2 regions of the Burkholderia contaminans genome follow, and region 2 is predicted to be linked to the other one. Evidence: riboswitches for the same ligand, from Rfam matches in the RefSeq annotation. Region 2 holds a riboswitch; the other holds the start of a gene.

Region 1 (6,489 bases), 960 kb from region 2:
GAACGATCGGCGCCCGGTCGTCAGGCATGACGGCCGGAACGAACGGCGGCGCGTGCACCCGAATGTATCGTCAGGTCGCTTCGCCGCTGCGCGGCCGGATCCCCGGAATCCGCTTGATCACGCCGGTCGCGAGCGCGGTGCCGACGAGCACGATCGCGCAGCCTTCGATCATCACGGCCGACACGTGTTCGCCGAGGAACAGCGCGCCCCACAGCAGACCGAACACGGGGATCACGAACGTCACGGTAATCGCTCGCGCGGGGCCGATGTGTGCGATCAGGTGGAAGAAGATGAAATATGCGATGCCCGTGCAGGCGACGCCCAGGGCGAGCACCGAGGCCCACGCGTGCGCGCTGACCGGCGCGGCCGGCCAGGTGGCGATCGCGAACGGCAGCAGCAGGACGGTCGAGCCGATCATGCTGCCGGTCGCGTTGACGAGCGGATCGACGCCGGTCAACTTGCGCTTCGTGTAGTTGGCCGCGATGCCGTACAGCAGCGTCGCGCCGAGGGCTGCCGCGGCGGCGAGCGCGGTCGCGGCGGCGCCCGCCTCGCCGTGCGCATTCGCGATCTGGTTCCACACGAGCGTGAGTACGCCGGCAAAGCCGATCACGAGGCCGAGCGCGCGCGGCAGCGACAGCTTGTCCTTCAGCCACAGGTAGGCCACGAGCGCGCCCCAGAGCGGTGTCGTCGCGTTGATCACCGACGTCACGCCGGCCGACAGCGTCAGTTCGGCGAATGCGAACAGGCAGAACGGGATGCCCGAGTTCAGCGCGCCGACGACGAACAGCGGCCACGCATGACGGCGCAGCCGGGCGCCGAGATCGGCGGGTTTGAAGCGCGTGAGCGCGAAGCCGCCGAGAAACAGCGCGCCGATGCCCACCCGCAACGCCATCAGCGGCGCGACGCCGAGATCGACGACGCCGATCCGGATGAACAGGAACGACGCACCCCACAGGGCAGCGAGCACGGTCAGCAGCAGGGCGTTCTTGGGTGACATCGATCGTGAAGGGCAGGGACGGGATGCGGAGAATCTTACACCGCGTTACCGTGCCGTCGTTTCACGTTTCGATGAAATGACAAGAAACGGGAATGTCGCCGGTGGGCGGCGTGGGGCGGCCGCCCGCCGGCGGTCTTGCCCGATCAGTGATGGCGCCAGCCGCCGCGTCCGCCGAAGCCGAAGTTGAGCGAAACCGCCGGTCCCCAATAGCCGCCCCACGCAGGTGCATAGGCCGGTGCCGGATAGTAATAGGCCGGGCCCGGATCGACGTAGACGGGAGCCGGCTGCACCGGAGCCGCCGTGTAATAACCGCCGGGATAATAGCCGTACGGGTAGTAGCAGCCGGCGAGCGTCACGCAGGCGAGCGCCGCAGCGACGAGGGTCCTGTTCATGATGTCTCTCCGGCGGAGCCGGCAATCGGCAGATGCTTAAGCTTAGGCCGCGCGCCGATGACACGGTGTGCAAAACGGTAACGGATCATTTCCGCGGCAGGCTGCCCGTCACGTTGCGGCGCCGCATGCGAAAACGGCGCTTCCGCATCGCGGAAACGCCGTCTGGCTGACCGTCGCGGCGCGTTGCGCCGCTTACTTGCCGACCTGGTTACCGATGATGCCGCCCGCCGCTGCGCCGCCCAGCGTCGACAGCGCACTGCCGCCGATTGCCGCGCCGGCGACGCCGCCGACGCCCGCACCGATTGCCGTGTCGCGCTGGCGTCTCGACATCGAGTCACAGGCCGAGAGGCTGGCCACGGTCGCGACGAGCAGCGTGCATATCCCAATACGCCGTATCGAATTCATGATCGTTGTCCTTGCGGTTGTGAACAGAGGACGCGCGACCGGCCGGCGGCCGCGCATGAACCCAATCTACGCGCCGTCCTCCGACGCTGCTGTAAGCACTTGTTAAGGCTCGCGCGGTTTCGTAATGAATTGTTTCGGGTGGTTTTCCGGTGCGGCGGCAGGCACGCGACATGCGCAAAAAAGCCCGCTCGAAAGCGGGCTTCGTGCCTGGCGAGGCGGTGCGGCAGCCCTCGCCGGACCGCGCGTTCGCTTACTGACGATGATAGATTTCGGCGCCGGTCTTGACGAACTCGACCGCCTTCACTTCCATCCCTTTCTTCAGCGCTTCGGTTTCCGACACGCCCTGCTGCGCCGCGAACTCGCGCACGTCCTGCGTGATCTTCATCGAGCAGAAGTGCGGGCCGCACATCGAGCAGAAGTGCGCGACTTTCGCGGAATCCTTCGGCAGCGTTTCGTCGTGGAATTCGCGTGCCTTGTCCGGATCGAGGCCGATGTTGAACTGGTCTTCCCAGCGGAACTCGAAGCGCGCCTTCGACAGCGCGTTGTCGCGCACCTGCGCGCCCGGGTGGCCCTTCGCGAGATCGGCGGCGTGCGCGGCGAGCTTGTACGTGATGATGCCTTCCTTCACGTCGTCCTTGTTCGGCAGGCCCAGGTGCTCCTTCGGCGTCACGTAGCAGAGCATCGCGGTGCCGAACCAGCCGATCATCGCGGCGCCGATGCCGGACGTGATGTGGTCGTAGCCCGGTGCGATGTCGGTGGTCAGCGGCCCGAGCGTGTAGAACGGCGCTTCCTTGCACCAGTCGAGCTGGAGATCCATGTTCTCCTTGATCAGCTGCATCGGCACGTGGCCGGGGCCTTCGATCATCACCTGCACGTCGTGCTTCCATGCGATCTGCGTGAGCTCGCCGAGCGTCTTCAGCTCGCCGAGCTGCGCTTCGTCGTTCGCGTCGTAGATCGAGCCGGGGCGCAGGCCGTCGCCGAGCGAGAAGCTCACGTCGTATGCCTTCATGATCTCGCAGATCTCTTCGAAGTGTTCGTACAGGAAGCTTTCCTTGTGGTGCGCGAGGCACCACTTCGCCATGATCGAGCCGCCGCGCGACACGATGCCCGTCATCCGGTTCGCGGTGAGCGGCACGTATTGCAGGCGCACGCCCGCGTGGATCGTGAAGTAGTCGACGCCTTGCTCGGCCTGTTCGATCAGCGTGTCGCGGAAGATTTCCCACGTGAGGTCTTCGGCCTTGCCGTTGACCTTTTCCAGCGCCTGGTAGATCGGCACCGTGCCGATCGGCACCGGGCTGTTGCGGATGATCCACTCGCGCGTTTCATGGATGTGCTTGCCGGTCGACAGGTCCATCACCGTGTCGCCGCCCCAGCGGATCGCCCACGTCATCTTGTCGACTTCCTCGCCGATCGACGATGTGACGGCCGAGTTGCCGATGTTCGCGTTGATCTTCACGAGGAAGTTGCGGCCGATGATCATCGGCTCGGATTCCGGGTGATTGATGTTCGCGGGGATGATCGCGCGGCCGCACGCCACTTCCGAGCGCACGAATTCCGGCGTGATCTCGGCCGGCGCGTTCGCGCCGAATGCCGCTGCGCCGAACGCCTGGCCCGGGTGCTGGCGGCCCATCATCGCGGCGAGCTTCGCGCCGTTCGGGCCGCTCGCCTTCAGGCTCTCGAGGTACTCGGCGCGGCGCTGGTTCTCGCGGATCGCGATGTATTCCATTTCCGGCGTGATGATCCCCTGGCGCGCATAGTGCATCTGCGTGACGTTCTTGCCGGCCCGGGCACGGCGCGGATTGCGGTGCAGGCCCGGGAACCGCAGGTCGGCGGTGGCCGGGTCGGCCGCGCGCTCGAGGCCGTACTGGCTCGACAGGCCGCCGAGCACTTCGGTGTCGCCGCGTGCCACGATCCAGCCTTGGCGCAGCGGGGCCAGGCCCGCGCGGATGTCGATCTTCGCGTCCGGATCGGTGTAGGGGCCCGACGTGTCGTACACGTAGATCGGCGGATTCTTCTCGCCGCCGAAGCCGGTCGGCGTGTCGGCCTGCGTGATTTCACGCATCGGCACGCGGATGTCGGGCTGCGAGCCGGTTACATAGACCTTTCGCGAATTGGGCAGCGGGGCGACGGCCGCGGCATCGACATGAGCGTCGGCGGACAGAAACTTCGGATTGGCGTTCATGCAATCTCCTGTGTGAGCGCCGGACAGGCGCTTCGGCGCTTGCCCGGAGCCCTTGACGTATGTGGGGCTCGAGCTAAGCAGGAGACGAGGCTTGGTGAGGCGGCGGATTTCGTCAGAAGGATGGCGGCGAATTCCGTACGCTTCCCTGCGCTGGCATTATCCAGATCAGGTTCAAAGGGTATTTCTCACCCGCAATGCCGGTTGTTTGACCGGGCGCATTGCAGGACCCCCGCGTTAGCAGGGCACACGATACACTGGCTTGGCGGCGGTTTCAACCGGCAGAGGATCGGCTGTCCCGGTGCGGCCGCAGCATGACGGGCGGTACGGTGGCCCGTCGAAATGGCAGCGCGCGTCGCCGCCGCATGGCCTCCCGGCATGGCCGGCCACGGCGAAGCGGTGCAGCATGACGCGCTTTCGCGCAACTTCAAAAAAAATTTCGCAGCGGCTGTCATTTCCCGCGACGTCGTCCGTCTATTCGGCTCCTTAAACCCATGTTGTTTTGGAGAGATGTCATGAAAAAAGTACTGATTGCCGCTTGCGTCGCCGCTTTCGCCACGATCGCCACGGGCGCCCATGCACAGAACGATGCGATGTCGCAGCCGGGTTCGTCGATGTCGAAGGACGCGATGGGTCACGACGCGATGGCCAAGGATGCAATGGGCCATGACGCGATGAAGAAGGACGGCATGAAGAAGCATGCGATGAAGAAAGACGCGATGAAGAAGGACGCGATGTCGCACGACGAGATGGGCAAGCCGTCGGGCGACAAGATGGCGCCGTCGAACTGACGAAAGGCGGACGCGGCGCGGCCGGCGCGTGCGTCGCACGACGGCCGCCCGCATCGCGTCCCGTCCCGTCGACTCATACCGGGAGTCTTCATCATGCAAACCGTTCCCGCCACCGGCCGCGCGGCCGCCACGCCGCCCGCGCGCCCGATCCATCCGCTGTGGGTGCGCGCGAGCCACTGGCTCAACGCGCTCGCGGCGATCCTGATGGTGCTGTCCGGCTGGCGCATCTACGACGCGTCGCCGATCTATCCGCCGTTCACGTTCCCGCACGGGATCACGATCGGCGGCTGGCTCGGCGGCGCGCTGCAATGGCATTTCGCGGCGATGTGGCTGCTCGTCTTCAACGGGCTGTTCTATCTGACGATGTCGATTGCGACGGGGCGCCTCGCGCGCAAGATGCTGCCCGTCACGCCGGCGTCGATCTGGCGCGATGTCCGTGCCGCGCTGGGCGGGCGGCTGTCGCACGCCGACCTGAGCGTCTACAACGCGGTACAGCGTGCCGCCTACCTGACCGCGATCGTCGATCTCGTCGTGCTGGTGCTCTCCGGGCTCACGATCTGGAAATCCGTGCAATTCCCGCTGCTGCGCGAATTGTTCGGCGGCTACGACAACGCGCGTGTCGTGCACTTCTGGGCGATGTCGCTGCTCGTCGCATTCGTCGTCGTTCACGTCGCGATGGCGCTGCTGGTGCCGCGCTCGCTGCTCGCGATGCTGCGCGGACGCTGACCCGTCAACCTCGGGTGAAGGAAATCATCATGTCGGAATCCGAAAACAAGCGCGACGGTTCGCGCTGGACGCTCGACCGGAAGTCGCTCGAACTCGACGTGCGCCGCGAGCTCGAGATGCCGTCGCGGCGGCTGTTCAACCGGCGCGTGCTGACGCTCGGCGGCTTGACGATGCTGACCGGCTGCACGCTGAAGGACGACGCGTCGGTCAACACGTTCCTCGAAACGGTGTCGCGCATGAACGACCGCGTGCAGGCCTGGCTGTTCAGCGGCGAGCGGCTCGCGCCGACCTACACCGAAGCCGACATTACGCGACCGTTCCCGTTCAACGCGTACTACGGGATCGACGACGTGCCGCACGTCGATGCGTCGACGTACCGGCTCGTGCTGTCCGGCCGCGTGACGGGCAAGCGCGTGTGGACGCTCGACGAACTGTATGCGCTGCCGCACGCGGAACAGATCACGCGGCATATCTGCGTGGAAGGGTGGAGCGCGATCGGCCGCTGGGGCGGTACGCCGTTCGGTGCGTTTCTCGCCCGCGCCGGCGCCGATACGCGGGCGAAGTACGTCGGCTTCAAGTGCGCCGACGATTACTACGAGAGCATCGACATGCCGACCGCGCTGCATCCGCAGACGCTGCTCGCGTTCGACTACGACGGCCAGCGGTTGCCGCCGGAGTTCGGCTTCCCGATGAAGCTGCGGATGCCGACCAAGCTCGGCTACAAGAATCCGAAACACATCATGGAGATCTTCGTGACCGATACGTTTCCGGGCGGCTACTGGGTCGACCAGGGGTACAACTGGTTCGGCGGATCGTGAGCGGTGCGGTGCGTGGCGGGCGGTGGCGGCGCATGCGCGTGCCGCGATGCATCGGGCATCGCGGCATCGCACGTGATGCGTCACGCGGATTCGCGCACCTGGAGGTCGACGCGCAGGCCGACGGCCGCCGCCATGTTCACGAGGGCGTCGAGCCCGAACAGGTTGATCTTGCCGCGCATCA
Region 2 (6,489 bases):
CGCGACCGCGCCCGGCGCCGCGGGCCGCGACGCAGCCGACGCGCGCGCCCGGGCAGCGCGGTCGCCTGCCGAAACGATCAGCACGTCGCCATCGGCCGGCACATCGGGCACCGCGACGCAGAGCCGCCACGGCGCAGCACCGCGCGGCCAGTCGCCGAGCCGCGCGCGAATCCGTTCGGCCGCTTCGGCCAGTTCGTCGGCCGGCGGCCAGAATGCATCGGCGAAACGCGCGCTCATGCGCCGCCTCCGTCCTGGTGCCAGAACGGCATCCCGACGACCGGCGTGCTCGCATGCGCGGTCTCGCGCGCATCCATCGGCCCGGCGAGATAGGCGGCGCGGCCGGCCTCGACGCCCTGCGCAAACGCGCGCGCCATGATCTCGGGGTGCGTGGCCTGCGACACGGCGGTGTTCAGCAACACGCCGTCGAAGCCCCACTCCATCACCTGGCACGCGTGCGACGGCACGCCGAGCCCCGCGTCGACGATCAGCGGCACGTCAGGCAGCCGCTCGCGCAGCACTCGCAGGCCGTACGGGTTCACGATACCCTTGCCCGTGCCGATCGGCGCGCCCCACGGCATCAGCGCCTCGCAGCCGACGTCGAGCAGGCGCCGGCCGATCACCAGATCCTCGGTGCAGTACGGCAGCACCTTGAAACCGTCCTTGATCAGTTGTGCGGCCGCTTCGATCAGGCCGACCGGATCGGGCTGCAGCGTGTAGTCGTCGCCGATCAGTTCGAGCTTGATCCAGTCGGTGCCGAAGACTTCGCGCGCCATGTGTGCGGTCGTCACGGCTTCGGCGACGGTCTGGCAGCCGGCCGTGTTCGGCAGCAGCGGCACCGCGTGACGCTTGAGCAGGTCGAAGAAGCCGGCTTCGGCCGTGCCGCCCGTCATTTGGCGGCGCAGCGCGACCGTCACCATCCCGGGACGCGACGCGGCGATCGAATCGGACAGCGACTGCAGCGACGGATAGCGCGACGTGCCGAGCAGCACGCGGCTTGCGACGGTTTCGCCGTACAGCGTCAGCGCGTCGGCGGAGGTGAGGGACGTCATGTCGTTTTCCTGAAATAGCGGGGACGAACCGGCGGCGCTCAGCCGCCCGCGACCGGGTGCACGACGTCGAGCTTGTCGCCCGCCGCGAGTGCGCGCGCCGCGTGCTGCGTGCGCGCGACGAAGTCGCCGTTCAGCGCGACCGCATACGGCGGACGCGCGCCGTACGCGGCGAGTGCGTCGGCCACCGTGGCGCCGTCGGGCAACGTCAGGTTCTGTTGATTGATCTGGATATCCATGAGGCTTCGTCGAATTCGGTCGGCAGCACGCGTCAGGCCGGCTGGCGCGCGTCGTTGCGGTGATGAAGGAGCGCCGGCCAGCGCTCGGCGTCGCGCCACGCGGCGAACGCATCGGCATCGCCGAACGCGCCGCCGAGCGCGGCTTCGGCGACTGCAACCGCCGCGTGCGCGACTTCCGGCGCGATCATGAAGCCGTGCCGGTACAGGCCGTTGACGGCGAGCGTCGACGCGCCGTCCCAGATCACCGCCGGGCGATGATCGGGCAGCGTCGGCCGGCACTGCGCATTGAGCTCGAGGATGCGCGCCTCGCCGAAGGCCGGATGCACGGAGAACGCCGCGCTCAGCAGTTCGAGCGCGGAGCGCACGCTGACGGGCGACATGTCCTCGCCCTCGACCTCGGTCGCGCCGATCACATAGAGATCGCCCTGCTTCGGTGCGATGTACAGCGGGTAGCGCGGATGCAGCAGCCGCACGGGCCGGGTGAGCCCGATGCCGGGCGCGTGCACACGCGCGACTTCGCCGCGGATGCCGCGCAACGCGGGCAGCGCGGGTTTCGCGCCGAGCCCGCGGCAATCGATCGTGAAATGCGCGGCGGGCAGGTTCGCATCGTCGATCGTGACGTGCCAGTGCAGCTCGACGCCGCGCTCGGCGAGGCCGGCCGCGAGCGCACGCAGCGCCCGGCGATTGTCGAGCTGGCCTTCGTTCGGCAGCAGCAGGCCGCGCGCGAAGCGGCCCGCGAGCACGGGCTCGGCCGCGTCGACCTGCGCGCCGGCGAGCGTCACGAAACCGCGGTCGAACAGGTCGGCCGGCGCGTTCGCACGCACGCGCCGCTCGAACAGCGGTGCCTCCGCGCGATCGGCGTGATGCCAGACGACGAGCGTGCCGTGACGCTGGAAGAAGACGGGTTCGGGCAGTTCCGCGAGCCACTGCGGCCAGCGCGCGAGCGACGCGGCGCCCAGCTCGGTGATCAGCAGCTCCGCGCTCGCCGCCTCCGCGAGCGGCGCGAGCATCGCGGCCGCGATCCACGCGGCCGACTGCTCGCCGTCCGGGCCGCCGCGCTCGTAAAGCGCGACGCGGTGCCCGTCGCCCGCGAGCCGCCAGGCGATCAGGCGGCCGACGAGGCCGCCGCCGAGCACCGCGAAATCGGGTCGGGAATCCCGGGCGTTCATCGCGCGCCCTCCGCACGAGCACGCACGACGAGCGTCGACGCGCACGCGCCGCCGCATGCGAACGCACGCGGCATCGGGCCGGAAACCATGCAAAAGACTGAAGATTGTGCGGTCATCATTCCTTCCGTAACGCGCAAGGCGCGTACCCAAAAGGACGAAACCGGCAGCAAAGGCCGGCCGGGCGGGACAAGGGCGCTGACCATGTGGGATGGCAGCCAGCGCGACCCGGCGGGATCAGAAACTTCCCTCGCCGGTATTACCCGGATCGGGTGCGAAGGGTCTTTCTCAGCCTCATCGCGCTGCCCGGAACATCTGCCGGCCGCGCCACGAAGCACCCCTGTTTCGTCGTCGGCCATTAGACCATAAAAGCGGAAAGCGCCGCAAACTGTCCCCCTTGCGGCAAATTCGCCGTCGTGCCGCGCCGCTCTGGCACAATGCCCGCAGGCCGGCCGCGCGAGCGGCCGGTTGCCGCGTCACCGCCGGCCTTAAGTGCCGTTTAAGACGCGCGGGCGAACATCCGGACGCCCGTCGTCAGTCGGCGCCGCGTCCCGGCATGCCGTATCGCGGCGCGCGCCCGGCTTCGCCCGGCCCGCGCGCCGGCTACTCATCAGGAAGCACATGACCCAATCGATCGATCCCGTCCGCTCCGCCTCCGACGCGCCGCAGGACGACCGCCCGGTATCCGCATGGAGCCTCATCAAGCCCTACTGGGTATCGTCCGAATGGAAAATCGCGTGGGGCCTGCTGGTCACGATCATCGCGATCAACCTCTGCGTGGTCTGGATCAACGTCCGGCTGAACAAGTGGAACGCGGAGTTCTACAACGCGCTGCAGTCGAAGGACGTCCACGACTTCCCGAACCTGCTGATGCAATTCTCCGCGCTCGCGTTCGCGTTCATCATCCTCGCCGTGTACGGCCGCTACCTGCGGCAGATGCTCGGCTTCCGCTGGCGCCAGTGGCTCACCGACCGCTTTCTCGGCCAGTGGCTCGGCGATCGCGCGTTCTACCGGATCGAGCGTGACCGCCTCGCCGACAACCCCGACCAGCGGATCACCGACGACCTCCAGTCGTTCGCGACGACCACGCTCGCGCTGTCGCTCGACCTGCTGTCGACGGTCGTCACGCTCGTGTCGTTCATCACGATCCTGTGGTCGCTCGCCGGCGCGCTGACGATTTCGCTCGGCGCGACGCCGATCGCGATCCCCGGCTACATGGTGTGGGCGGCCGCGCTGTACGCAGTGGTCGGCTCGCTGATCATCCAGAAGGTCGGCCATCCGCTCGTGTCGATCAACTACCAGCAGCAGCGCGTCGAGGCCGACTTCCGCTTCGGGCTGATCCGCGTGCGCGAGAACGCCGAGCAGATCGCGTTCTACGACGGCGAGAAGACCGAGACCGGCAACGCGCAAAACCTCTTCGCGCGCATCCGCGACAACTGGTGGCGCGTGATGAAGTACACGAAGCGGCTCACGTTCGTGCTGAGCTTCTACGGGCAGATCGCGATCATCTTCCCGCTCGTCGTCGCCGCGCCGCGCTATTTCGCGGGCGCGTTCTCGTTCGGCGTGCTGATGCAGATCTCGTCCGCGTTCGGCACCGTCAGCGATTCATTCTCGTGGTTCATCAACAGTTACTCGACCCTCGTCGAGTGGCGCGCCACCGTCAACCGTCTGCGCGAATTCAAGCGCGTGATGGGCACGTCGCACCTGAAGGAAAGCCTGTCGCCCGCGACCGAGCACGGCGGCATCAACCTGCACTACGTCGACGACGCGAAGCTGTCGACGTCGTCGCTCAAGCTCGCGCTGCCGAACGGCAACGCGCTCGCGACCATCGGCAGCGTCACGATCGAGCCCGGCTCGCGCTGGCTCGTGGTCGGCAAGTCGGGTTCCGGCAAGAGCACGTTCATGCGCGCGCTCGCGGGCCTGTGGCCGTTCGGCGACGGCGCGATCGATGCGCCGGTCGGCGCGCGGATGATGTTCGTGCCGCAAACGAGCTACCTGCCGATCGGCACGCTGAAGGCCGCGCTCACCTATCCGGCGACGGCCGACGCGTTCAGCGACGAAGCCTGCCGCGACGCGCTGCGCGCATGCCGCCTCGAGGATTACGTCGACCGCCTCGACGAGACCGCGCACTGGACCCGCGTGCTGTCGCCGGGCGAACAGCAGCGCCTGGCCGGCGCGCGCGTACTGCTGCACAAGCCCGACTTCCTGTTCCTCGACGAAGCGACCAGCGCGCTCGACGCCGACAACGAAGCGCGCCTGTACCACCTGTTCGCCGAACGGCTGCCGAAGGCCGCGATCGTCAGCATCGCGCACCGCGAATCGCTGGCCGCGTTCCACGTCGGCACAATCAACGTCGAACGCGTGAACGACAGCGACAAGGTCGCGGCTTGAACGCACGCGCCGCGCACATCGCACGGATTGCGCTGATCACCGGCGCGGGTTCCGGGATCGGCGCGGCGCTCGCGCGGCGGCTTGCGGCGCCCGGCATCGCGCTGGCGCTGCACGCGCGCGGCGCGGACGAAGCGGCGCGCGCCCGGCTTGCCGATGTCGCCCACGCGTGCACGGCGGCCGGCGCGGCATGCGTCACGCTCACCGGCGATCTCGGTGAGGCGGGCGTCGCCGCGTCGCTCGTCGATGCAACCGCGGCACGCTTCGGCGGGCTCGATCACCGGTCGCCAACGCGGGCTTCGCCGCCCGGCAGTCCTTTTCCGGTCTTTCCGCGGACGCGCTCGCGTCCGCCTTCGCGGCGATGCCCGGCGCGTTCTCCGCGCTCGCGGGCCGCGCGCGGCCGCTTCTCGAAGCGTCGGTGGCGCCGCGGATCGTCGCGGTCAGCTCGTTCGTCGCGCACCGCTACCGCGCCGACGCGCCGTTCGCAGCCACCGCCGCAGCGAAGGCCGCGCTCGAATCGCTCGTGCGCTCCGCCGCTGCCGAATTCGCCGCGCGCGGCATCACCGTCAACGCGGTCGCGCCCGGCTTCACGCGCAAGGACCACGGGCCGAGCGCCGGCAACGCCGCCGCGTGGGCGCAGGCCGAACAGGCGACACCGCTCGGCCGGATCGCCGAACCCGACGACGTCGCCGCGCTGATCGCGTTCCTGCTGTCGGACGCCGCGCGACAAATTACCGGCCAGGTCATTCATGTCGACGGTGGCCTGACGCTCTGAAGCAAGGGCTTGCGCGCCGTGCCGGCGCACGGGCCGTCACACCGTTGCCCGGGCCTGCATGGCGCCCGAGCGCGAACGGATCGGGCCATCACGCTTTCCCCGAACGCACGCGCACCGCCCTCACCGTTCGTTGCGCCGCCACACACCCGCACCCGCCTTTTTGGCACCCCGCATCCCGCCCGTAAAATAGCCGCCAGACGGCAGCGCGAGACGAGACAAAAGAGGGGGCGGCAAGCATGCAGGCATTCCAGTGGTTCAACGAATTGTCGACGCGCGAGCGCAGGACGCTGTACGCCGGCTTCGGCGGCTACGCGGTCGATGCGTTCGACTTCATGATCTATTCGTTCCTGATTCCGACGCTGATCGCCACCTGGGGCATGACGAAGAGCGAGGCCGGGATGATCGCGACGAGCTCGCTGATCTCGTCGGCGCTCGGCGGCTGGGTCGCCGGCATCCTCGCCGACCGCTACGGCCGCGTACGCGTGCTGCAGTGGACGATCGCGACGTTCGCGCTGTTCACCTGCCTGTCCGGTTTCACCCATTCGTTCTGGCAACTGCTCGCGACACGCACGCTGCAGGGCTTCGGCTTCGGCGGCGAATGGTCGGTCGTGACGATCATGATGGCCGAGACGATTCGCTCCCCCGAGCATCGCGGGAAGGCGGTCGGCACCGTGCAGAGCAGCTGGTCGTTCGGCTGGGGGGCGGCCGCGATCCTCTACTGGGCGTTCTTCGCGCTGCTGCCCGAGCAGGTCGCGTGGCGTGCGTGCTTCTGGATCGGCATCGTGCCCGCGCTGTGGATCCTGTACATCCGCCGCAACGTCACCGATCCCGACGTTTACACGGCCACCCGCCGCGCGCGCGACGAAGGTCGCGTG

What was found. A riboswitch is a leader RNA that binds a small molecule or an ion and turns the genes downstream of it on or off. The one in region 2 is predicted to bind thiamine pyrophosphate.
Region 1: linked by a shared signal. The riboswitch ahead of thiC (phosphomethylpyrimidine synthase ThiC) and the one ahead of LXE91_RS06710 (FAD-dependent oxidoreductase) in region 2 are both predicted to bind thiamine pyrophosphate.

Annotation. Positions count from the first base shown of each region.
Region 1 is NZ_CP090640.1:2,389,349-2,395,837, forward strand. Features, by position in the region: gene LXE91_RS11125 (DMT family transporter) at 71-997, opposite strand; gene LXE91_RS11130 (hypothetical protein) at 1,141-1,389, opposite strand; gene LXE91_RS11135 (glycine zipper 2TM domain-containing protein) at 1,582-1,794, opposite strand; gene thiC (phosphomethylpyrimidine synthase ThiC) at 2,045-3,976, opposite strand; TPP riboswitch at 4,101-4,217, opposite strand; gene LXE91_RS11145 (pentapeptide MXKDX repeat protein) at 4,489-4,764, shown strand; gene LXE91_RS11150 (cytochrome b/b6 domain-containing protein) at 4,858-5,490, shown strand; gene LXE91_RS11155 (molybdopterin-dependent oxidoreductase) at 5,520-6,308, shown strand; gene LXE91_RS11160 (helix-turn-helix domain-containing protein) at 6,389-6,489, opposite strand, start outside.
Region 2 is NZ_CP090640.1:1,432,379-1,438,867, reverse strand. Features, by position in the region: gene thiE (thiamine phosphate synthase) at 1-237, opposite strand, end outside; gene LXE91_RS06720 (thiazole synthase) at 234-1,049, opposite strand; gene thiS (sulfur carrier protein ThiS) at 1,088-1,285, opposite strand; gene LXE91_RS06710 (FAD-dependent oxidoreductase) at 1,318-2,454, opposite strand; TPP riboswitch at 2,680-2,803, opposite strand; gene LXE91_RS06705 (ABC transporter ATP-binding protein/permease) at 3,073-4,842, shown strand; partial or broken gene LXE91_RS06700 (SDR family NAD(P)-dependent oxidoreductase) at 4,839-5,614, shown strand; gene LXE91_RS06695 (MFS transporter) at 5,851-6,489, shown strand, end outside.